One region of the Janthinobacterium sp. SUN120 genome, then DNA from elsewhere that is predicted to be linked to it. Evidence: predicted binding sites of a transcription regulator. Region 1 holds the regulator's gene; each other region holds the start of a gene.

Region 1 (5,365 bases):
GCAGCATGCGTTGCTCGCCGCCGTCGTCCTTGGCGATCAGCGCCTGGTGCAGGGCGTCGAACAGGCTCGATCCCGTGATCGGCTTCATCAGCACGACGTCGGCCTCGGCCGCGCTGGAGATTTCTTCCAGGTGGTTGCGGGCGAAGGCGTTGACCATCACCACGATGGGCTGGCGCTGGCCGCTGGCCGCCTGGCGGATGGCCTTGGCCGTGGCCAGACCGTCCATGACGGGCATGTGCCAGTCGGCCAGCACCACGTCGTACGGTTGCTGCTGCGCCAGGCGTTCGCGGTACAGCTCGATGGCGGCAAAGCCGGAGTCCACTTCGTCGGCCAGCCAGCCCCACGCCTCGATCAGCTTGACGATCAGTTCGCGCGTGGTGCGGTTGTCGTCGGCCACCAGCAGGCGCAGCTGGCCCAGCGCCGGCGTGCGCCGCGTTTCGGCCGGCTGCGCCAGCATTTCGAAGGGCACGCTGAACCAGAAGCGGCTGCCCTTGCCTTCGCTGCTGGCGACGGCGATGTCGCCGCCCATCATGTGGATCAGCTGCTTGCTGATGGCCAGGCCCAGGCCCGTGCCGCCGAAGCGCCGCGTGATGCTCTGGTCGCCCTGGGAAAATGCGGCAAACAGCTGCTGTTGCTGCAGTTCCGTCATGCCGATGCCCGTGTCGCGCACTTCGAAGCGCAGCCAGGCGCGGCCGTTTTCGTTCTCGGCCAGGCTGACGGCCACCACCACTTCGCCGCTCTCCGTGAACTTGATGGCGTTGCCGGCCAGGTTGACGAGGATTTGCTGCAGGCGCTGGGCGTCGCCCACGAGGCGCCGCGGCACGTCGGGCTCGACGGCGATGGCCAGTTCCAGCTCCTTTTCGCCCGCATTCATCGTCATCGTCGTGGCCAGGGTATTCATGACTTCATCGAGGTCGAATTCGACGGGCGACAACTCCATGCGCCGCGCCTCGATCTTCGAATAGTCGAGCACGTCATTGAGGATGCCCAGCAGCGACTGGCCCGCCACTCTGACCATGGTCAGATACTTGCGTTGTTCCGTGTCGAGCCTGGTATTGCCCAGCAAATACACCATGCCCAGTACGGCATTGAGGGGCGTGCGGATTTCATGGCTCATGTTGGCCACGAAATCGCTCTTCGCGCGGTTGGCCGCCTCGGCCCGGTCGCGTTCCTGTTCCAGCTCCGCCGCGCGCGATTCGAGTTCCTGCTGCAGGCGGTCGCGTTCGCTCATCAGGCCGTTGAACGCTTCCGTCAGTTCGCCGATCTCGTCGCGCTGCTGCACCGGCACGGGCGTGAAGCGGCTGCCGCTGGTGCGCAGGGCTTGCAGGGTGTCGCGCAGGCGCACCAGCGGCGACAGCAGGCGCACGGTGACCCAGCCCAGAACAAAGGCGGCCAGCAGCGAGGCGAGGATGCTCCACAGCACCAATCGGTACAGCACGCCATCGAACGGTTCGAAGGCATCCTCGACGGGGAGCGAGGCGGCCAGCAGCCAGTTCACGGATTTCAGGCGCTTGAAGCTGTTGACGGCCGTGATGCCGCGGCTGTTGGTGCTGACCATGCTGCCTTCGCCATCTTCCTTCAGCAACTGGGTCGTCGTCAGGTTGGCGTTCGGCTTGCGCGGTTGCAGCAAGCGGCTGGTATCGGGGTGCAGCACGTAGCGCGGCACGGCGCCGCGCGTGAGAATGAAGTAATAGCCGTTCTTGCCGATCTTTTCCGAGCGCAGGCGCCCCAGCAGATTGTCCTTGTACAGGCGCAGCACGCCGATCACTACGCCGGCCACCTGGCCATCGGCGGCCAGCACGGGCGCCACCATCTGCACGATGGGCATGCCGCTCGACTTGCCCAGCATCGGTTCGGTGATCATGGGCTGGCGCGTGCGCAGGACGGTCTGGAAATACTCGCGCTCGGCGACGTTGATGCCGGCGCGCCCCGCCACTTCCGGCATGTCGGCCACGACGGCGCCATGCGCGTCGAGCACCAGCACGTCATCGAACAGCACCAGCATCGAGCGGCGCGAATAGTATTCGCGCAATTGGGCGGGCCGGGCGATCAATTCCGGCGGCTGCTGTCGGGCCGTCAGGGTGACGATCTGCAGCAGCATGCCCAGCTTGTCGTCGAGCTCGGCAGCGGTGCGGGTGATCAGGGACGATTGCTGGCTCAGCAGTACTCGGGTGAAGTCGTCGCGCATGTGCTGCACCTGGATCATGGTGACCAGCGCGATCATGGCGATCGAGGTCAGGCTGGTGGCCAGCGCGACTTTTGCTTTAATGCCGAGAGGCTTCATGATTTCCTTTTCAGTACCGGGCGGCACAGGCGGCAGATAATGCTGTCAGGAATTTTCCTATCAATGCCCCAGCTTGGCAAGCGCCGCCGCGCAAATTGCCCGCCCCGTACGGGCTTTTGACGATGTTGCCATATAATTAAAGGCTGGACGTCGTTTATTCGCCGAATTTACGGTGAAATTGGTATACGGCAACCCTGTATGCGGCTGTATGCAGTAAACTTGTTGTTGCATTTTCTAAAAGGTACCGACATGACTGAAGCGCTACTCACTCCAACCTTGCCCACCGTGAACGTGGAGGCGTTGCGTGCGCGATGCTCGACCTGCAGCATGCATCAATTGTGCCTGCCGATGGGCCTCGATGTGGGCGACATGGACAGGCTGGACCAGATCATCGGCCGCCGCCGCAAGATTGTGCGCGGCGCCTCGCTGTTCCGTATCGGCGACTCGTTCCAGAACCTGTATGCGATCCGCCTGGGGCATTTCAAGACGTACCAGATCAATCCGGGCGGCGAAGAGCAGGTGACGGGCTTCCAGATGGCGGGCGAACTGCTGGGCATGGACGCCATCAGCGCCGACCGCCACCACTGTAATGCGGTGGCGCTGGAAGACAGCGAAGTGTGTGAAATCCCGTTTTCCAGCCTGGAACAATTGCTGGGCAATATGCCGACCCTGCTGCGCCATTTCCACCGCATGATGAGCCAGGAAATCACGCGCGAGCAAAGCGTCATGCTGTTGCTGGGCAATATGCAGGCGACGCAGCGCTTTGCCGCCTTCATCGTCAACCTGGCGTCGCGCTATGAAGCGCGCGGCTATTCGGGCAGCAATTTCCAGCTGCGCATGTCGCGCGAGGAAATCGGCAACTACCTGGGCCTGACCATCGAGAGCGTCAGCCGCCTGCTGTCGAAGTTCAAGAAGGAAGGCTGGCTGCGCGTCTCGAACCGGGAAATTGAAATCCTGCAGCCGGCGAAACTGAAGGCGATTACGGCCGGCACGGACACCTGCAAATAACAGCACCGTCAAAACCTGCTGCGCGTCGCGCTTTGCGGCCTGCGATGCTCGCTGTGCTATAGCACAGCTGCGCTTCTCAACCACAAATCACTGCCGCTCGCTACGGTTTTCCCAGCGCTGTACGTTATAGCTCTTCATCCGCATGCAGCGCGATGCTGCGCTGCAGGGGCCAGGTCCAGATGCCGGACAGGCGCCACTCGCGTTTGTCGTTTTCCACCAGCACTTGCCAGCGGCTGCGCTCGAGCATCGGCAGCGCCACGGAAAAATTGCCGGCCGCATCGGGTTGCACCAGCACCTTGATATCCTTTTCCGGCAGGGTCGCATGCGCCAGGTGCAGCTGCAAAGGCGCCTGATAGGCCTTGCCGAAGCTGTGCACGGAACCGGTCAGGCGCGCTTGCGCCACGTCATACGACAGGCGCGTATCCATCGCCAGGTCGCTGGCGATCGTGTCGCGCTTCAAATCCTGGTTGATCGCCTTGCCCTGCTTGTAATAATCGCCCACCACCAGCGCATCGGGCTGCGTAAACGCGATATAGCCCATGAAGCTGCCGACGACCACGGACAGGCCGGGGCCGATCATCAGCAGCCATGGCCAGCGATGCTTGTACCACGGTGCAACGGGTGCTTGCAGTTTCAGACTGTCGGACATGGTGTTTCTCCTGTGTAATCAGCCAGTCCCCGCATGGGGACCGGCCTTCCTGCAACTTCGTGGCGGCGGCGAGGGCACCCGGTCCCCGTCCGCCTTTCCTTGTTAACGTGGCACGATGAATACCGCGCTTTCACGCACATGCAGCGATGGGTCGTCCAGCGATTGCAATTCGATCGCAATCTTGTTCGAGCCCTTCTCTCCCACGCCGTGCGGCACGCGCAGGCGGATCGGCCAACCCAGCGTTTCCGTCGGCTGCAAGGTCACTTCTTCGCGCGTCAGCAAGGTCAGGCCCGGCAAGCCGGAAGCGCTGATTTTGAAATGCTGGCTTTGCTCCGACGTGTTCATGATCTGCAGGCGGTAGACGTTTTCGATCATGCCGTCTTCCACTTCGCGTCCCATGGAACCGCGGTCGCGGATCACGTCCATTTTCAGGGGCGTGCGCAGGGCCAGCGAAGTACACACGGCGATGATGATCAGGGCCAGGATGGAAGTGTAGATCAAGACGCGCGGGCGCATGGCGCGCTGGCGTATCTGCTTCGAATTGAAGTTGTTTTCCATCGCATGGTCGGTACTGTAGCGTACCAGTCCCCGTGGCCGGTCGACCTTGTCCATCACGCTGTTGCAGGCATCGACGCAAGCGGCGCAACCGATGCATTCATACTGCAGGCCGTTACGGATATCGATGCCGGTCGGACACACCTGCACGCACAGGGTACAGTCGATGCAATCGCCCAGCTTGTCGTTGTTGCCGGCCTTCTTGCTCATGGCGCCACGTGGTTCGCCGCGCTTGGCATCGTAGGTGATGATCAGGGTATCCTGGTCGAACATGGCGCTCTGGAAGCGCGCGTAGGGGCACATGTATTTGCACACTTGCTCGCGCAGCCAGCCCGCGTTGCCGTAGGTTGCCAGGCTGTAGAACAAGACCCAGAACCATTCCCAGGGACCGAAATTGAGCGTGGTCACCGACTGCGCCAGTTCCTTGATCGGCGTGAAGTAGCCGACAAAGGTAAAGCCCGTCCACAGGGCGATGGCGCCCCATACCAGGTGCTTGGCCGTCTTCTTGAACGCCTTGCGCACGGAGGGGCCCTGCTTGTCGAGGGCCATGCGTGCGCTGCGCGTGCCCTCGATGCGGCGTTCGACCCACAGGAAAATTTCCGTGTATACCGTTTGCGGGCAAGAGAACCCGCACCACACCCGCCCGGCAATGGCCGTGACGAGGAACAACAAATACGCACAGATGATCAGCAGGGCCGCCAGATAGATGAAATCCTGGGGCCACAGCACGACGCCGAAAATGTAGAACTTGCGTGTGGTCAAATCGAACAGCAGGGCTTGCCTGCCATTCCAGGTCAACCACGGCAAGCCGTAGAACGCGAGCTGGGTAAGCCATACGCATACCCATCGCCAGGTAGCGTAGCGTCCTT
Region 2 (5,365 bases), on a different contig from region 1:
AGCCCCTGAAGGCTGTCCCTTTTGTGCCGCAAACTAGTGCGTCTCATCGGGGAGGCGAATCATATCAAAGACCGTCGAAGTTTGGCAAGCGCTTTTCCAGAAAAGCGTGCATGCCTTCTTTTTGTGCAGGCGTACCGAAGGCGGCCTGGAACAAGCGGCGCTCGTAGGCGACACCATCAGTCAAGGTGGTTTCAAAGGCGCGGTTGACGCAATCCTTGATCATCATGGCCACCGAGGTCGGCATGGCGGCGATAGTCTTGGCGGCAGACAGGGTTTCTTCCAGCAACTTATCGGCCGGCACGACGCGCGACACCAGGCCGATGCGCTCCGCCTCGGTGGCGTCGATGGTGCGCGCCGTCAACAGCAGATCCATGGCCTTGGCCTTGCCGATGGCGCGCGGCAAACGCTGCGTGCCGCCCGCGCCCGGCGTGACGCCGACCTTGATTTCCGGCTGGCCAAATTTGGCGCTGTCGGCGGCGATCAGGAAATCGCACATCATGGCCAGTTCGCAACCGCCACCGAGCGCATAGCCGGCCACCGCACCCACCACAGGTTTGCGCACGCGCAAGATATGTTCCCAGTTGCGGCTGATGTAGCCCTGGGTAAAGGTGTCCGGGTAGGTGTAATCGGCCATGGCGGCGATGTCGGCGCCGGCGGCAAACGCTTTTTCGCTGCCCGTGAGCACGATGCAACCGATATTGTCATCCGCATCGAATTTCAGCAAGGCGTTGCCCAGCTCATTCATCATGTTGTCGTTCAAGGCATTCAAGGCCTTCGGGCGATTCAGGCGGATGACCGCCACTTTGTCCTGGATATCGATGATCAAGTCTTCGTATTGCATATAGTCTCCTCTGGATGAACACGGTGACAACGATTGTAGCGGCTAACGGCAGCGGCGCGGCAGGTGCGCTGCTATTATTGTGAGCCTGATCATTTTCATATCGAGCAAGATATTTTCTCCTCCCTCTTCCAGTACTGCGCCCATTACCTGCGCGGCGACGGCAGCGCCGCCAGCGTCGATTTCCGCCGCCTGTGGTTCAGCAACGGCCTCAATTGCTTCGGCGCCCAGATCACCTCACTGGCCCTGCCCCTGTGCGCGGTGCTGTTACTGCATGCGACGCCGGAACAGATGGGCGTGCTGGTTGCCTTGCAGGCGCTGCCGTTCGCCCTGTTCGGTTTGCCCGTCGGCGTGCTGCTGGACCGGCGCAGCAAGCACCCGATCATGCTGTTCAGCGAAAGCATGTCCGGCCTGGCCCTGGCCAGCGTGGCAGTGGCTTACTGGTGCGGCGTGCTGTCGATGCCGTGGTTATATATAGTAGGGTTCATCATCGGCACGGGCTTCGTCGTGGGCGGCGGCGCCGAGCAGGTGTTTCTGACTTTCCTAGTGGGCCGCGATGGCTTGATCGATGCGCAGTCGAAATTTGCCGCCACCGAATCGGCTTCGCGCCTGATCGGTCCCGGCCTGGCCGGCGTGCTGGTGCAGGTCTTGTCCGCGCCCGTCGCCATCCTGTGCACGGCGTGCGGTTATCTGATTTCCGTCTTCAATTTGCGTGCCATGAGCGTGCGCGACCCACGCCCGGCGCCATCCGACAAGCACGCTTTGCGCGACATCGCCGACGGCTTGTTGTTCGTGTGGCGCGAGCCGCTGCTGCGCGCGCTGGCCTGGGGCGCCGGCATCTGGCACTTCCTGTTTTACGCCAGCATGGCCTTGACGGTGCTGTTCGCCACGCGCGATCTGGGCATGAGTCCTGGCGTGCTGGGCATGACGCAGATGCTGGGCGGCGCCGGCGTGCTACTCAGCGCCTTCATCGTCAAGCCATTGACAAAGCGCTACGGCGCCGGCCGCACCATCCTGATCGGCCTGGCATCCACCTCCGTGTGCTTTGCCCTGACGCCGACGATTCCGGCAGCACTGTTCGGCAGCGCGGCCGCCAGCGCCGTGGCGTATGCCATATTGATGTTCTTTTTCGATTGCGGCGTGATGCTGTTCTTTATTCCCTACCTGGGCCTGCGCCAGAAGGTGACGCCCGACCCCATGCTGGGCCGCATGACGTCGACCATGCGCTTCCTGACGGTGGCGACGGCGCCGCTGGGCGCGCTGGCCGCCGGCTGGATCGCGGAACACTTTGGCGTGCGCAATGGCCTGGCCTGTATCGCGGCCGGCAGCATCCTGTTGACGGTGGCCATGGTGTGGGGCACGCCGCTGCGTAGCGTGCGCACCTGAAGCGATGAACGGGCATACACTGCTAAAAGATTGCCTTGGCGACACTATTCGCGCCAAAGCCTGCGAGGTTTGATTTATATCAAGGTTTTAATTGATGTAAATCCATAAGCTGTCTTACATCACTTGAGGAGCACGCCATGTTTAACACCATCTTATTTCCCACCGACGGCTCGCCGTTGTCCGACAAAGCCGCCGAGACCGCCCTCGCCTTCGCCCAGCTGAACAAAGCCAAGCTGGTCGCCATCAGCGTGGTGCAGCCCTTCCCGTTCTCGCCGATGGCCGACGGCGGCATCGTGCTCGACGCAAGTCTGTATGAACAGCAGATGCAGGAAGCGTCACAACGCGCCATCGACAAGATCGGCGCAGCGGCGCGTGACGCCGGCGTGCCTTTCGAAGGCGTGGTGGCCGTATCGCCGAGCCCGCACGATGAAATCGTCAATGCGGCGCAAACCTACCATTGCGACATCATCCTGATGGCCTCGCATGGCCGCAAGGGCTTGAACAAGTTGTTCGTGGGCAGCGAAACGCAAAAAGTGCTGGCCCACACCCATTTACCCGTCATGGTCCTGCGCTAACCTTGCGCTAGCGCAATCCCCGCCCGGCGCCGCGAGAAACTCAGCGCGCCGGTGCCTGCTTCGGCAACAACACCCACACGGCGCCGCTCTGCTTCATGCGGCCCGCATTCTCGGCCGCTTCCGCGCCAAAGCCAAAGAAATAATCGACCCGGATCGGCCCGCGAATGGCACCGCCCGTATCCTGCGCCATCACCAGGCGCTGCATGGGAATCTCGCTATTGGCTTGCGTGGTGGACAAGAATACGGGCGCACCCAGCGGCAGGAAACGCGAATCGATGGCCACCGAGCGCTGCGGCGTCAGCGGCACGCCCAACGCGCCCTTCGGCCCCACTTTCGGATCGGGCAAGCGCTCTTCCTTGAAGAAGACATAGCTCGGGTTGGCGTTGAACAATTCATCCTTGCGCGTGGGATGGCCCGCGATCCACGCCTTGATGCCTTGCGCGGACGCCTGGCTTAGGGTCAGCTCGCCCTTGTCGACCAGGTAGCGGCCGATCGATTTGTACGGATGGCCGTTTTGATCCGCATACGCCACGCGCACGGTTTCCTGCGTATCGGTCAGCTGCACGCGCCCGGAACCCTGCACTTGCAGGAAGAACGCCTCGACTTCGTCATCCACCCACAGCAATTCCTTGCCCGTGACGGACGTGGCGCGCTCGATGTCGGCGCGGGTTGCGTACGGTATCACCTTCTTGCCGACCAGCTTGCCCCGCAAGCGCATGTTTTTCAGTTCCGGATACACGCCGGACAAGTCCACCGAGACCAGATCGTCAGGCACCTTGTACAGCGGTGTCTGGTATGGGCCACCGCGCTTGCGCGCGCCGTGCAGCAATGGCTCGTAATAACCGGTCACCAGTCCAGTATTGGCGCCATCGGCGGTGACGACTTGATTTGGCACAAAGAAGGTCTCGAAAAACAGGCGGATGGCCTTGTCGCTGTCGGCATTGACCTGGCGCGCAATCGTGCACGATTCCTTCCAGTCCGGCCGTTTCACCAGCACGCCGCACGAAGCCATGAAGGCGGGCCAGGCGGCGCGCATGTCGTCGCGGGCCCAGCCTGGCAAGGCGGCAAACTTGGCGGGCACGAACGTGGGCGCCGCCACATCCGTGGCATCCTTGGCATCGGCCGGCTTGGCAGGCACAGGCTTGACGACGGTCGGCGCAATGGCGGGCGCCTTGCCGCTGGAAGCCGCGGGCGGCGCGACGGGCGGCGTGGTGCAGGCGGACAAGACAAGCGCGACGGCGCCGATTGAAACAGGTAGACTACCGCGTGTAAACAGACGGCTGGTAAATGGGCTGCGGGTAAATAACATAGGGATGCGTATGTGGATCTTGATGATAGAGGCGCTGGTGGCGTTCTTCTTGCTGGCATTTATAGTCTGGTGGACAATGTATTCGGGCAAAAAGCCCGCACCGCCGGCACGCAAGCAGCTCAGTGAAGAACAGGACGCCACCGAAAAACTGAAATAAGGGGGCAAGCCCCCGGCGTTTCCTTAATGCAGGGTACGCGGCACCGACAGCACGAACTCGGGAATCGGCGCTTCGAACTGATGGCCGTCTTCGGCCACGCAGAAGTATTCGCCGTGCATCGATCCTTGCGGCGTGCCCAGCATGGTGCCGCTCGTGTATTCGAACTGCTCGCCCGGCTGCAACAACGGCTGGTGACCGACGGCGCCCAGGCCGCGCACTTCTTCCACCTTGTTGTTCGCATCCGTGATGACCCAGTGGCGCGAAATCAGTTGCGCGCCAGCCGTGCCCGTGTTGACGACGCGGATCGTGTAGCTGAACACGTGCCGCCCCTGGTCCGGTGCCGATTGATCGGGCAGATATTGCGTTTTGACCGTTACCGTAAATTCATAAGTCGCCATCGTCATTCCTCTTCAGACATTGCCAGTCATATTGTGTGTCGCGCGCGACGCATTGGCCATTGCGCGATGCGTATTCTGTGTTTCACCGTACTTCATGAGGCATGGTAACGGCGTCAGGCGTAAAATAGCGCAAATCGCATTTTCTATCCTTTGGCTACTTCACCATGACAACATTCCGTATCGCTCCCAGCATCCTGTCCGCCGACTTTGCCCGCCTGGGCGAGGAAGTGCGCAACGTCGTTACCGCCGGCGCCGACATCATCCACTTCGACGTGATGGATAACCATTACGTGCCGAACCTGACCATCGGCCCGCTGGTGTGCGAAGCGATTCGCCCGCACGTGCAAGTACCCATCGATGTGCATCTGATGGTCAAGCCTGTCGATCGCATTATCCCGGATTTCGCCAAGGCTGGCGCGAACATCATCACCTTTCATCCGGAAGCGTCGGATCACGTCGATCGTTCCTTGCAGTTGATCCGCGACAATGGCTGCAAATCGGGCCTGGTTTTCAACCCGGGCACGCCGCTGCATTACCTGGAACACGTGATGGACAAGATCGACATCATCCTGATCATGTCCGTCAACCCGGGCTTCGGCGGCCAGTCCTTCATTCCGCAAGCGCTGAAGAAAATCGCCGAAGCGCGCCGCATGATCGACGAATCGGGCCGTGACATCATGCTGGAAGTCGATGGCGGCATCA
Region 3 (5,365 bases), on a different contig from region 1:
ATTTCCGCCAGCAGGCGGCTCATGGCGCGGCTGGCCAGCAATTCCGTCGCATGCTTGTTGCTGCGCCCGGCGGGCAGGATGCTCAGGTTGGCCACATTGGTTTTCAGGATCACGTCGCCCATGGCCAGTTGCGGGTCGAGCAGCACGTCCATCAGCCCCGGCTCCGGCGGCAGGCCCAGCACTTTCAGCACGGACGGGCGCGCCACGTCGGCATCGACCAGCAGCACCGTGATATCCATTTCCATGGCGATGCTCATGGCCAGGTTGACGGCGCAGTAGGTCTTGCCTTCGCCGGGCATGGCGCTGGTGACGACGATCAGGTTGCCGTGGCGGATGGCCTCGGTGCCGCTGGCGCGCGCCTGGCGCAGCAGCGGGCGCTTGATGATGCGGAAATCCTCGGCCACCGAGCTGCGTCCGCCTTCCTGCGTGAGCATGCCTTGCTCCGCCAGCCGGGCCAGGTTCAGGGGGCGGTACTGGGGCGACCGGGCCGCGTCCGCGCCATCCGGGCCCGCCGCGCCCTCCACGCCGTACGGCACGCCGGCCTCGGCCACGCCCAGGATGGTGGGTTCCTGCTTGCCGCTGTCCTTGCTGCTCATCGTCGCTCCCCGGGATCTAGAATTTCAGCAGCGCGGCCGTCATGACCCCGCCGTACAGCACGAACAGGCTGCCCAGGCAGGCGCCAAAGCCATAGCGTGCGCGGCGGCGGCGCACTTGCTGCAGCGCCGTCCAGTTCATCGATACCGTGCCCAGCACGTTCAAGCCCGTCGCGTCGCGCAGTTCGGCGGGGCTGAGGAAGGTGGGACGCACCTGGCTGATGAGCAAGGCCGTGGCGACGCCGGCCACCAGGGCCGCGCCCAGCGCCGCGCTGAACAGCAGCGGGCGGTTCGGGCCGACGGGCGCATATTGCACCGTGGGCGGGTCGATGATCTTGAAGGCCATCATTTCCGTGGTGGAGCTGAGTTCGCCCGACAGCTTGGCCGCTTCGCGCCGGCCGATCAGCTTTTCATAGTTTTCCTTGTTGATGATGTAATCGCGGTTCAGCTGCGCCAGCTGCGACTCCACCTCGGGCACGGCATTGCTCTGCGCCAGCAGGCGTTCATTGCGCGCGTTGTATTCCTGCACGCGGGCGCGGATGGCGGCCACCTTGGCGTCCGCATCCGTCAGCGCCACCTTCAGCTGCTGCAGCATGGGGCTGTAGTTCTTGCCCGGGTCGCCGGCCGCCGTCTTCAGCTTGCTTTCCTCGATCTTGCGTTCTTCCAGCTGGGCAATGAGGCGCTTCGAGGAAATGATGTCGGGGTGCAGTTCCGTAAATTGCATGCGCAGGCTGTCGAGGTTCTTGTTGAGCGTGGCGATGCGCTCGTCGAGTTCGGGATTCGCGATGGCCGATGCGTTCGGTTCCAGGTCGAGCACGGGCTCGTCGCCTTCGATCTGGCTCTGGATGGCCTTGCGGGCCTGTTCCGCCTCGACCAGTTCCAGTTTGGCATTGTTCAGGCTATCGGACGACATCAGCAGCTGGCTGCCATAGTCGATGCCCTGGCGCGGCAGCAGCAGATTGTTGCGGATCTTGAATTCCTTCACGAGGTTTTCCGCCGCGCTCAGCTTGTCCTCGTAATTCTTGATCTGCTCATCGATGAATTGCACCGCCTTTTGCGAATCGCCCTTTTTCCCCTGGAAACTGCCTTCGACAAAGATGGTGAGCAGGCTTTGCACCACGTCACGCACCAGCTTCGGGTCGCGCCCGCTGTAGCTGATCGTGTAGATGTCATACGCGTTGGTGCCCGTGATCTTGATGCGGCTCATCAGGTCGTCGAGCTGGGCCTCGTGTTCGCGCACGGTCTTCGAATCGAGGTCGAGGTCGACCATGCGCATGACGCGCTCCACGTTCGGGCGGCTGAGCAGGGTGCGGCTCATGATGGCCACCTGCTGTTCCGTGTTCGGCACGCTGGTCATGCCGGCCATCAGCGGCTTGAGGATGGTTTGCGTATCGACAAATACGCGCGCCGACGTCTGGAAGTCGTCGGGCAGGGTGATCACCTTGATGAAGCCGACGATGGCCACCAGCCACGCCACCAGCACCGCATGCCAGCGGTACTTCCAGATGCCTTTCAGGCTGGAAAGCAATTGCTGTATCAATTCTTCCATGTCGCTTCCTTCAGGTGACGGTGCTGCACGGTCGATGGGCTGGCGACGGCGTCTTGCAAGAAATGCTTGCCTGTTGAGTAAGCAAAGTATAGGGCGGCTGGGAGGCAAAATTTCCCAAGATGATTGCTTCTTGATACGCCTCAAGGTTGACTTGCCGGGTTTTAATAATCATAGGAAGTTCGCGGCCCAGGCTGGTTCTGCGCGGCCGGCCATGGACGCGCCATCGACTCGAAGAGGCTCCGCATGAATCCGTTTCGCCGTGCATTTGTCTGCAACACGCTGGGCCTGGGCTTGGCCGCCGGCTTGCTGGGCGCCTGCCGCACGTCCCATCCGCTGGCGCCCTCCGACGACAGCGCGCCCATGCACGACTACCTGATCGGACCGGGAGACTCCGTCAACATCATCGTCTGGCGCAATCCGGAAGTGTCGCTGACGGTGGCCGTGCGGCCGGACGGCAAGATCACCACGCCGCTGGTCGAGGATTTGCCCGCCAGCGGCAAGACGTCGACCCAGCTGGCGCGCGACATCGAGCAAGCGTTGGGCAAGTTCATCCAGCAGCCCGTGGTGACGGTCATCGTCACCAATTTCTCGGGCCCGTATGGCGAGCAGATCCGCGTCATCGGCGAAGCGGCCAAGCCGCAGGCGCTGCCGTACCGGCTGGGCATGTCGCTGATGGACGTGCTCATCGCCGTGGGCGGCATCACCGATTTTGCGGCCGGCAACAAGGCCAGCATCATCCGCATGCGCGAAGGCAACCAGCAGCAGCTGGGCGTGCGCCTCGACGACCTCTTGAAGCGTGGCGATATTTCCGCCAACGTCATGATGCGCCCTGGCGACGTGCTGCTGATACCGGAGAGCTTCTTTTAATAGCGGACTCGGCAATATCAAAACAGCACATATATTTGTCATTTTGTACTTGCAGGCAAATTTCAGCATGCAATTTTGCTATTAAATAGCATATTTCTTCTGTTTTTTTTGCCAGGCGCGGGAACTTCTCCAGTTTTTATCTTGTCACAAGGCATTGGCTTCAGTCCGTCTCGACGGCGGCCGATGAACGTGAGGACAAGATGAGCTTTGAAGATGAACCCATTATTTCCTTCGATACGCCCGGTACTTTCAATGACCTGGTGGTGGGCGAGGGGCAGATCGACCCTGCCATGGAGCATGAGCTCGACCTGCAGCGCTTTCATATCCGCATGGCCAATTCGCGCGGCCGGCGCGAGGCGGCCAGTTTGCTGATCCGCAAGATGTACGGCTGGCGCGGTTATGCCGTCGATCCCGGCATCGCGCATGCCCTGAATAAAATCACGCTGTTTGCGGAAACGGCCGGCACCACCGTCGGCACCATGACCCTGTGCCTCGACAATGACGAGACCGGCTTGCCGGCCGATGAAAACTTCCGCGACAAGCTCGACATCCTGCGCGAGGAAGGCCGGCGCCTGTGCGAACCGTCGCGCCTGGCCATCGACAAGGGGGTGAGCAAGCGCGTGTTCGCGGCGCTGATTCATATCTCTTATATCTATGCCCACAATATTCACGGCTTTACGGATTACGTGATCGAAGTCAACCCGCGCCACGTGGTGTTTTACAAGCGCATGCTGGGATTCCAGGACTTCGGCGGCGAGCGCGAGTGCACGCGCGTGGGGGCGCCGGCCGTGCTGCTACGGCTGGACCTCGATTACATGGGGGCCCAGATCCGTAAGTACGGTGGCCTGATGGAACAGCATGGGGGTGAACGGTCGTTTTACCCCTTTTTTTTTCCGACATGGGATGAGCCTGGCATTACTGACCGGCTGAGGCAGGGGCGCAATTGATTACTCATTTGTTTTTCAGCAAGAGCGTCTGCATGTAGCTGCCCGGAATCGCGTAGGTGATGCCGCTCGGGGCGCTGATGGCCGCTTCCTTGAGGCCCTTGACGTACACCATGTTGACGATGCCGTAGACGAGACCGGTCTCGGGATCGAACAGGGGGCTGCCGCTGCTGCCCGGATACGCCGTCGCGTCCAGCTGGAACACGGTGTACGGCGCCTTTTGCAGCTGCGCCAGGCGCCGGATGTCGAGGCGCTGCGCGTTTTCGCTGGGCATGACCACCGGCGTCAGCGATGACACGGTGGCGCGGTGCGTCACGTGGTGCAGCCCGAGCAAGGTGCCCAGCGGAAACCCCGTAAACGCCATGGCCTGGCCTTCGCGCACCGTGGCCGCGTCGCCCAGCGCCAGGGCGGGCAGGGGCGCGCCCGCCAGGCGCAGCAAGGCCAGGTCGTGTTCCGTGTCCACCGCCTGGACCCTGGCGGGGCGAAATTGCGCCGCCTCGCCCTGGCCCGTGAGGATGCCGATGACTTCATTCGGATTGGCGTCGAGCAGTTTCTGGATCACGTGGGCGCAGGTCAGCACGCTCAAGCCGTCGCCCGTCACGAAACCCGTGCCGATGAAATTCATCGGCGGCGTGCGCGTCTTTTGCAGGCTGCCCACGCCGACGATGGACGGTTTGATGCGCGCGATGGTTTGCGCCAGCGGCGCATCGGCGCGGCACGGCGCGCTGGCCAGGGCCAGGCAGAATAGGAGGGCGGAAAACAGGGTAGTCATGGCGGCGCGCTTTCAAGGTGGGGAGGTGGCGGGGAGGGCGCGGGCTGCAGCAGCGCGCAGAGCAGCATCAGATGGCACAGCAGGGCGAGGCGCGGCACGTCGAGCAGGCTGTCGAACAGGCCGACGACGAGAAAACCCAGCAGGGCGGCGGCGCAGGCCAGCGCGCCCGGTTCGCCCCGCGCGGCGCGGCGCAGCAGGCGCAGGCCGGCCACGGCCAGCAGGGCCAGCATGGTCAGTGCGCCGCACCAGCCCGTTTCCACCAGCAGGTGCAGCGCCATGCTCTTGATATGCCACGGCAAGTGATGGTGGTCGCTGCTGAAAAACCAGTAATTGTTGGTCTGCGTAAAGCGGCCGTTGGCGATCAGTTCCTCGCCGCCGGGCGCGCGCAGGCTCAGGTTGTCGACGTCGAGCACGGACGAGGCGGCCGTGCCGCTGACCGCCAGTTCCAGCTGCACGGGCGGGCGCAGCAGCCAGGCGCCCGTGCCCAGCCAGGCGCTGTCGAACGGCACGTCATAGTGTTGCCAGGCCGCCGGCGGATTGCCTGGCGGGGGCGGGCGCAGGCGCAGGGGGATTTTCACGCAATTTTGTGCATACAGCAATTGCCGCTGGCACAGGCGCACCTGCAGCACGGGCATGGGGC
Region 4 (5,365 bases), on a different contig from region 1:
CGCGACTTCCTTGGTCGAGAAGCCCGGCAGGAACACCAGCTGGAAGCATTCATCGTTGCTCAACTGCGCGTTTTCGCTGATCAAGCCCTTTTGCTGGGCCTTGCTGCGCAGGAAGGCCGGGTCCATGCCCTTGCCGTCATCCTGCAGCACGATCATGACACTGTTGGCTTCCTGCCATGCCTTCAGTGAAATATACGATTTGGCGGGCTTGCCGGCAGCCAGGCGCGCTTCCGGCGATTCGACGCCATGGTCGAGCGAGTTGCGCAGCATGTGCACGAGCGGATCGTACAGGCTGTCGACCACCACGCGGTCGACTTCCGTCTCCGCGCCTTCGATGGTCAGTTCGACATCCTTGCCCAGATCCTTGGCCAGTTCGCGCACCAGGCGCGGGAATTTCTGGAACAGGCGGCCGACGGGCTGCATGCGCGTGGCCAGGGTGGCCCGCTGCAGTTCCGTCGAGTAACGCGAAGCGCGTTCCAGGGTTTCCGCCAGGGTCGCCATCAAGGTGGCGGCCTGGCCTTCGAATTTGAATTGCAGCAAACGCTCGAGCAGCACGGCAGCCTGGTTGGCGGCCTGCACGGATTCGCCGGCCACTTCCAGCAATGCGTCGAGCTTGACGGCGTCGACGCGGATGCTGTCTTCCTTGACGGGCGCGGCATGGCGCACTTCCGGACGCTCTTCGCGGCGTTCGGCGCCATCCCAGGCCTTGGCGGCCGGTTTGGCAGCGGCGGCAGCGGCCGGCGCGGCGGCCACGACGGCAGGCGCTGCGGCGACGGCGGACACCGGTGCGGCAGCGACGCGGCTGCCCTCGGGCACGACGGCGTTATACATGCCTTCCCAGTCCAGGCCATCGGCGCTGGCAGTGGCCGCGACAGCGGCAGGCGCGGCTGCAAGCACTTCAGCGACCTCGGCAACAGGCGCGGCCGCTTCCGCCACCACGGCGGCGGCAGGCGCAGGCGCGTCCATGCCCTTGCCTTCGATGGCGTTCGTCAGGATGTGTTCCAGCTCTTCCGGCATGGCCGGCAAGCTTTCCGGCGCGGCGCCGTTCGCCAGCTCCGTCAGCTGGTCGGCCACGAAACCGGACGCTTGCAGCGCCGCCTCGATGGCGATCGGCGTCACGGGCGCGGCGCCCGTGCGCAAGGCGTCGAACAGATTTTCCGTCAGGTGGCAGGCCGCCACCAGCGCAGGCAGGCCCATGAAGCCGGCGCCACCCTTGATGGTGTGGAAGGAACGAAACACGGCATTCAGTGTTTCCTTGTTGTCAGGATCACGCTCGAGGCGCAATAAGTGCTCTTCAACATTAACCGCAAGATCCATCGCCTCAACGACGAAATCCTTGAGCATATCGTCCATTAGAATCCCAAATCCGCAAGAAGGTCGTCTACATTATCCTGGTCCAGCGCCACCGACGGCACGGACGGGCCCTGCATCAGCGGCACCGGCTTTTGCGCCAGTTTTTCGCGCACCTCGGCCGGCGCGTTGTCGCGCAGCAGCTGAGCCAGCTCGTTTTCCACCGTCTTGGTGATGTTGACCACTTTTTTGATCAGCTGGCCCGTGATGTCTTGGAAGTCCTGGGCCATCATGATTTCCAGCAAGCGGGCTTTTTCCGCTTCCGTCGCTTCGGCAACGGCTTGCGCGAACTGGCGCGAATCGCCGGCCAGGGCCTTGAATTCTTCCAGGCTCAGCTTGCCGTCGAACAGCGCCGTCCAGCGGCCGTCCATGTCCTTGGCTTTCTTTGACAGCACGTCCTGTGCCGGCATGCCTTCGTCGAGCGTGTTCAAGACCTTGTTGGCGGCCTGTTCCGTCAGGGTGGCGACATATTCCAGGCGGTCCTGGGCGTCGACGATCTGCGACGACGCTTCCGTCAACGCCTTGTCGTAGCCCAGTTCGCGCAGCGAATCGTGCAGCAGGCGCACGATGCCGCCCAAGCGCTCGAACATCGGCTTGTCGGACTGGTCGACCGGGTCGGCCGCTTCGCCAGGCGCGTCGGCGCCGGCCACGGGGGTCGCTTCCGCTGCGGCTGGCGCGGCAGCCACCGGCGCCGCTGCGGCTGCCGGTACGGCGGCGCTGGCCGACACGGAGTCGAACAGCGCGTCAAAATCGTCATCCGCGATCACGGCGGGAGCGGGCGCGGCGGCAGGCGCCGGCGTGGCTGCGGCCGCGCTTTGCGCGGATACTTCATCGAATAATGCATCGAAATCATCAGCGGCGTTGGTCATATCCCTGCTTCTCCATAATTTGTCAAAATTCCGCCTGAACTGTGCGTTTTACAGACTGATACCCACAATTTCTCGATTAAGATGATTTGAGGCAATACCGCTGCGATGGTGCGAGTGTAGCAGGGCGCCGCCCTGTTGGTAAATCTCAAAACGCGCTTCCTGGTGCAAAGCGGGTCCGCAAGAGCTTTTCCGCCAGGAAATAAGTGTTCCTGCTGTTGTATTTTGAAATACTACCATTGGCGTGCGTGCAAGACCACGCGCGACACAAGAAATCCTGCTCTCAAGCGCCTGCGCAACGGCGCCAGGCGGACCCTGCCGCAGCTAAACACGATCTTTCTGCCAATGTTGTCTATACTGAAGGTGCAGTAGTATTGATAATTATCAAGTCTTTACATGAATACAATGCTGCCGCGACGTCTACAATAAGAGGCGTTGCGCGCGCTGAGTCACTGCCAAAGGACCTGCCATGTATAAGAAAATTCTGATCGCCACGGACGGCTCCACCGTCTCCAACTTGACGGCCTGTGCCGGCGTTGCCTTTGCCGAACAAATGCACGCCGACATCCTTGCCGTGTACGTGGCGCCCGAGTACCAGTACCCGGTGTACATCGAAATCATTCCGCCGAGCTATCCCAGCGAAGAGGAATACCGCGTCGCCATGCGCAAGGCGGGCGCCGACCACTGGCAACCCGTGCTCGACGCGGCTGCCAAGCGGGGCTTGCAAGCGACGGGATTGACGGCCTTTTCCGACAGCCCCGCCCTGAAAATCGTGGAAGTGGCGCAATTGCAGCAATGCGACCTGATTTTCATGGGTTCGCATGGCCGCAGCGGCTGGGGTCAGCTGCTGCTGGGCAGCGTGACCAACAAGGTGCTGTCGCACTCGAAATTGCCCGTGCTGGTACACAGGCTGATCAAGGAACCCCCGACAAAATAAGGGGTCACATGGCCACGGGGGCCGCCGCACCGGCACATCGCAAGAAAAGGCACAGTGCGGCCGCTTCGGTTAAAATGACAACGTTTCTCGTTTCTCAACATTTGATTGTCCTGTGACGGACAGAGCAGATTACACGCCACCAGATTGCCCGCCTATGATACGTATTGTGATTGCCGACGACCACACCATCATGCGTGAAGGATTGAAGCGCATCCTTGACGGCGCGCCGGATATCGACATCGTGGGTGAAGCCATCGACGGTTTTGAAGTACTCAACCATGTGCGCCAGGGCGGCTTCGACCTGTTGCTGCTCGACCTGTCGATGCCGGGCCGCAGCGGCGTCGACCTGATCCGGCAAATCCGCAGCGAGGCGCCCAAGCTGTCCATCCTGATCCTCACCATGCACGAGGAAGAGCAATATGCGGTGCGCGCCATCCGCGCCGGCGCGCAAGGCTATCTGACCAAGGAAAGCGCGGGCACCCAGCTCGTGGGCGCCATCCACAAGGTGGCGTCGGGACGTCCCTACATCAGCGCCGAGGTGGCGGAGCAGCTCGTGCTCAACATCATGATGCCGAATGAAAGCTTGCTGCATAAACAGTTGTCGGACCGCGAATTCGAAGTCTTTTCCCTGCTGGTGGCAGGCAAGTCGATCACGGAAATTGCCAACAACCTGCATCTGAGCGTCAAGACGGTGAGTACGCACAAGACGCGCATCATGCAAAAGATGGGCATGAGTTCGCTGTCTGAAATGGTGCAGTATGCCGTGGCGCACCGCCTGCTCTCCCCCTTCAAGACCTGAATACGGCGGCGCGCGCCCGCGCGTCGACTGTAGGAACAATCCTACTTCATCTACCACAGCTCCTACTGCCATATTCAGCCACTGCTGATATTAATTGCATACGCTTGTTGGCATACTGAAACCAGTAATCAAGTTGCTGGAAAGTTATTTCATCACACAGCAAGTCTTCAGCGAATTGAGCATTACCTGCCCGAACGCGCGCCGCCGGCCCACGCCTGCCCGCCGTCCCGTGCACCCCGTCATTCAACTCTGAACTACCTGTCACCAGGAGATGAACATGCTGTCCACGCAAATGCCCGACACCCGCGCCGCCTCACCATCGCTGGCCCCCTCCGCTCCGATGGAAGCGGGACGCCAGCGCCAGGGCCGGCTCTGGTCGAACCTGAAGGAGGTGTGCGACCTGCTGCATATCTCCAGCGCCTGCACCATCGCCGCCGACGAACTGCTGTTCCAGCACGTGCAATTCAAGACGGGCCAGCGCGTGCATACGATCGGCCAGCCGTTCGACACCCTGTACATCGTCAATTCGGGCTTCCTGAAAACCGTGCTCATCGATGAATTCGGCAATGAGCAGGTGCTCAGCTTTCCCATGAAGGGCGACATGCTGGGCGTCGACGGTATCCACTCGCGCCACTATTCCTCGGAAGCGGTGGCCCTGTCCGACTGCGACCTGATCCTGCTGCCGTTCAAGAAACTCACGGCGCTGGGTCGTGTCCACCTGGAACTGGAAAATGTCATGTACGGCGTGATGAGCCGCGAACTGGTGCGCGAGCAAGCCATGATCGGCATGCTGGGCGCCCTCAGCGCCGAAGCCCGCGTGGCGCGCTTCCTCGTCTCGCTGGCCGACCGCTTTGCGCAGATGGGCTATTCGAGCAAGCTGTTCAACCTGCGCATGACGCGCCATGAAATCGGCAGCTACCTGGGCCTGACCCTGGAAACGGTCAGCCGCACCCTTTCCGCCTTCAATGAAATCGGCCTGATCACGGTTGACCAACGCACCATCGGCATCAAGGATCCGGACGCCCTGAAAACCCTGCGCCGCCTGCCGCCGTCGCGTTCGCGCGCCAAGCAGCTGGCCGCCGCCAAGCTCAAGGCCGATACCACCGCGGCCGCCAGCGCCTCGGCGCAATTGCTGGCCACTATCTAGCCTCATCCCGATTTCCTCAAGCTTGGCACAGGCTTGACCCGGCCAAGGCGCACTGCCTTGCCGGGTCTTTTTTGCTGCCGCCCCCTTCCGCGCCGCGCCAGCGGCCGCCTTTGCGCAGCACTCGCTCCCACGCTGCCGTCCCACCGTAAAAAAGCGCGGATTCCGCACAAATAAGCCTTGCTTTTCGGGCCACATTCAACAATAATGCAAATACGAATCATTCTCAACTGAGACAAAGAAAGCCCAACATGCAAAGCTCAAAACCA

The links. The regulator FNR, encoded in region 1, switches genes on or off when oxygen is low (the NO sensors DNR and NnrR bind a similar motif). The targets are predictions, from matches to a motif close to TTGATNNNNATCAA.
Region 2: the regulator FNR is predicted to act here: its motif matches at 2,294-2,307, upstream of O0879_RS24470 (universal stress protein).
Region 3: the regulator FNR is predicted to act here: its motif matches at 2,273-2,286, upstream of O0879_RS04800 (XrtA system polysaccharide chain length determinant).
Region 4: the regulator FNR is predicted to act here: its motif matches at 2,591-2,604, upstream of O0879_RS12250 (universal stress protein).

Annotation. Positions count from the first base shown of each region.
Region 1 covers NZ_JAPUBW010000004.1:365,571-370,935, forward strand. The annotation lists gene O0879_RS22235 (response regulator) at 1-2,284, opposite strand, end outside; gene fnr (fumarate/nitrate reduction transcriptional regulator Fnr) at 2,534-3,292, shown strand; gene O0879_RS22245 (FixH family protein) at 3,417-3,941, opposite strand; gene ccoG (cytochrome c oxidase accessory protein CcoG) at 4,044-5,365, opposite strand, start outside.
Region 2 covers NZ_JAPUBW010000006.1:314-5,678, forward strand. The annotation lists gene O0879_RS24460 (enoyl-CoA hydratase) at 65-841, opposite strand; gene O0879_RS24465 (MFS transporter) at 905-2,224, shown strand; gene O0879_RS24470 (universal stress protein) at 2,362-2,799, shown strand; gene O0879_RS24475 (murein transglycosylase A) at 2,840-4,024, opposite strand; gene O0879_RS24480 (hypothetical protein) at 4,119-4,265, shown strand; gene apaG (Co2+/Mg2+ efflux protein ApaG) at 4,289-4,663, opposite strand; gene rpe (ribulose-phosphate 3-epimerase) at 4,828-5,365, shown strand, end outside.
Region 3 covers NZ_JAPUBW010000001.1:1,067,237-1,072,601, reverse strand. The annotation lists gene O0879_RS04805 (XrtA-associated tyrosine autokinase) at 1-596, opposite strand, end outside; gene O0879_RS04800 (XrtA system polysaccharide chain length determinant) at 613-2,142, opposite strand; gene O0879_RS04795 (XrtA/PEP-CTERM system exopolysaccharide export protein) at 2,386-3,009, shown strand; gene O0879_RS04790 (long-chain N-acyl amino acid synthase) at 3,210-3,956, shown strand; gene O0879_RS04785 (serine protease) at 3,961-4,725, opposite strand; gene O0879_RS04780 (hypothetical protein) at 4,722-5,365, opposite strand, start outside.
Region 4 covers NZ_JAPUBW010000002.1:565,644-571,008, forward strand. The annotation lists gene O0879_RS12240 (chemotaxis protein CheA) at 1-1,353, opposite strand, end outside; gene O0879_RS12245 (protein phosphatase CheZ) at 1,353-2,219, opposite strand; gene O0879_RS12250 (universal stress protein) at 2,686-3,153, shown strand; gene O0879_RS12255 (response regulator transcription factor) at 3,308-3,952, shown strand; gene O0879_RS12260 (helix-turn-helix domain-containing protein) at 4,293-5,099, shown strand; gene O0879_RS12265 (hemin uptake protein HemP) at 5,348-5,365, shown strand, end outside.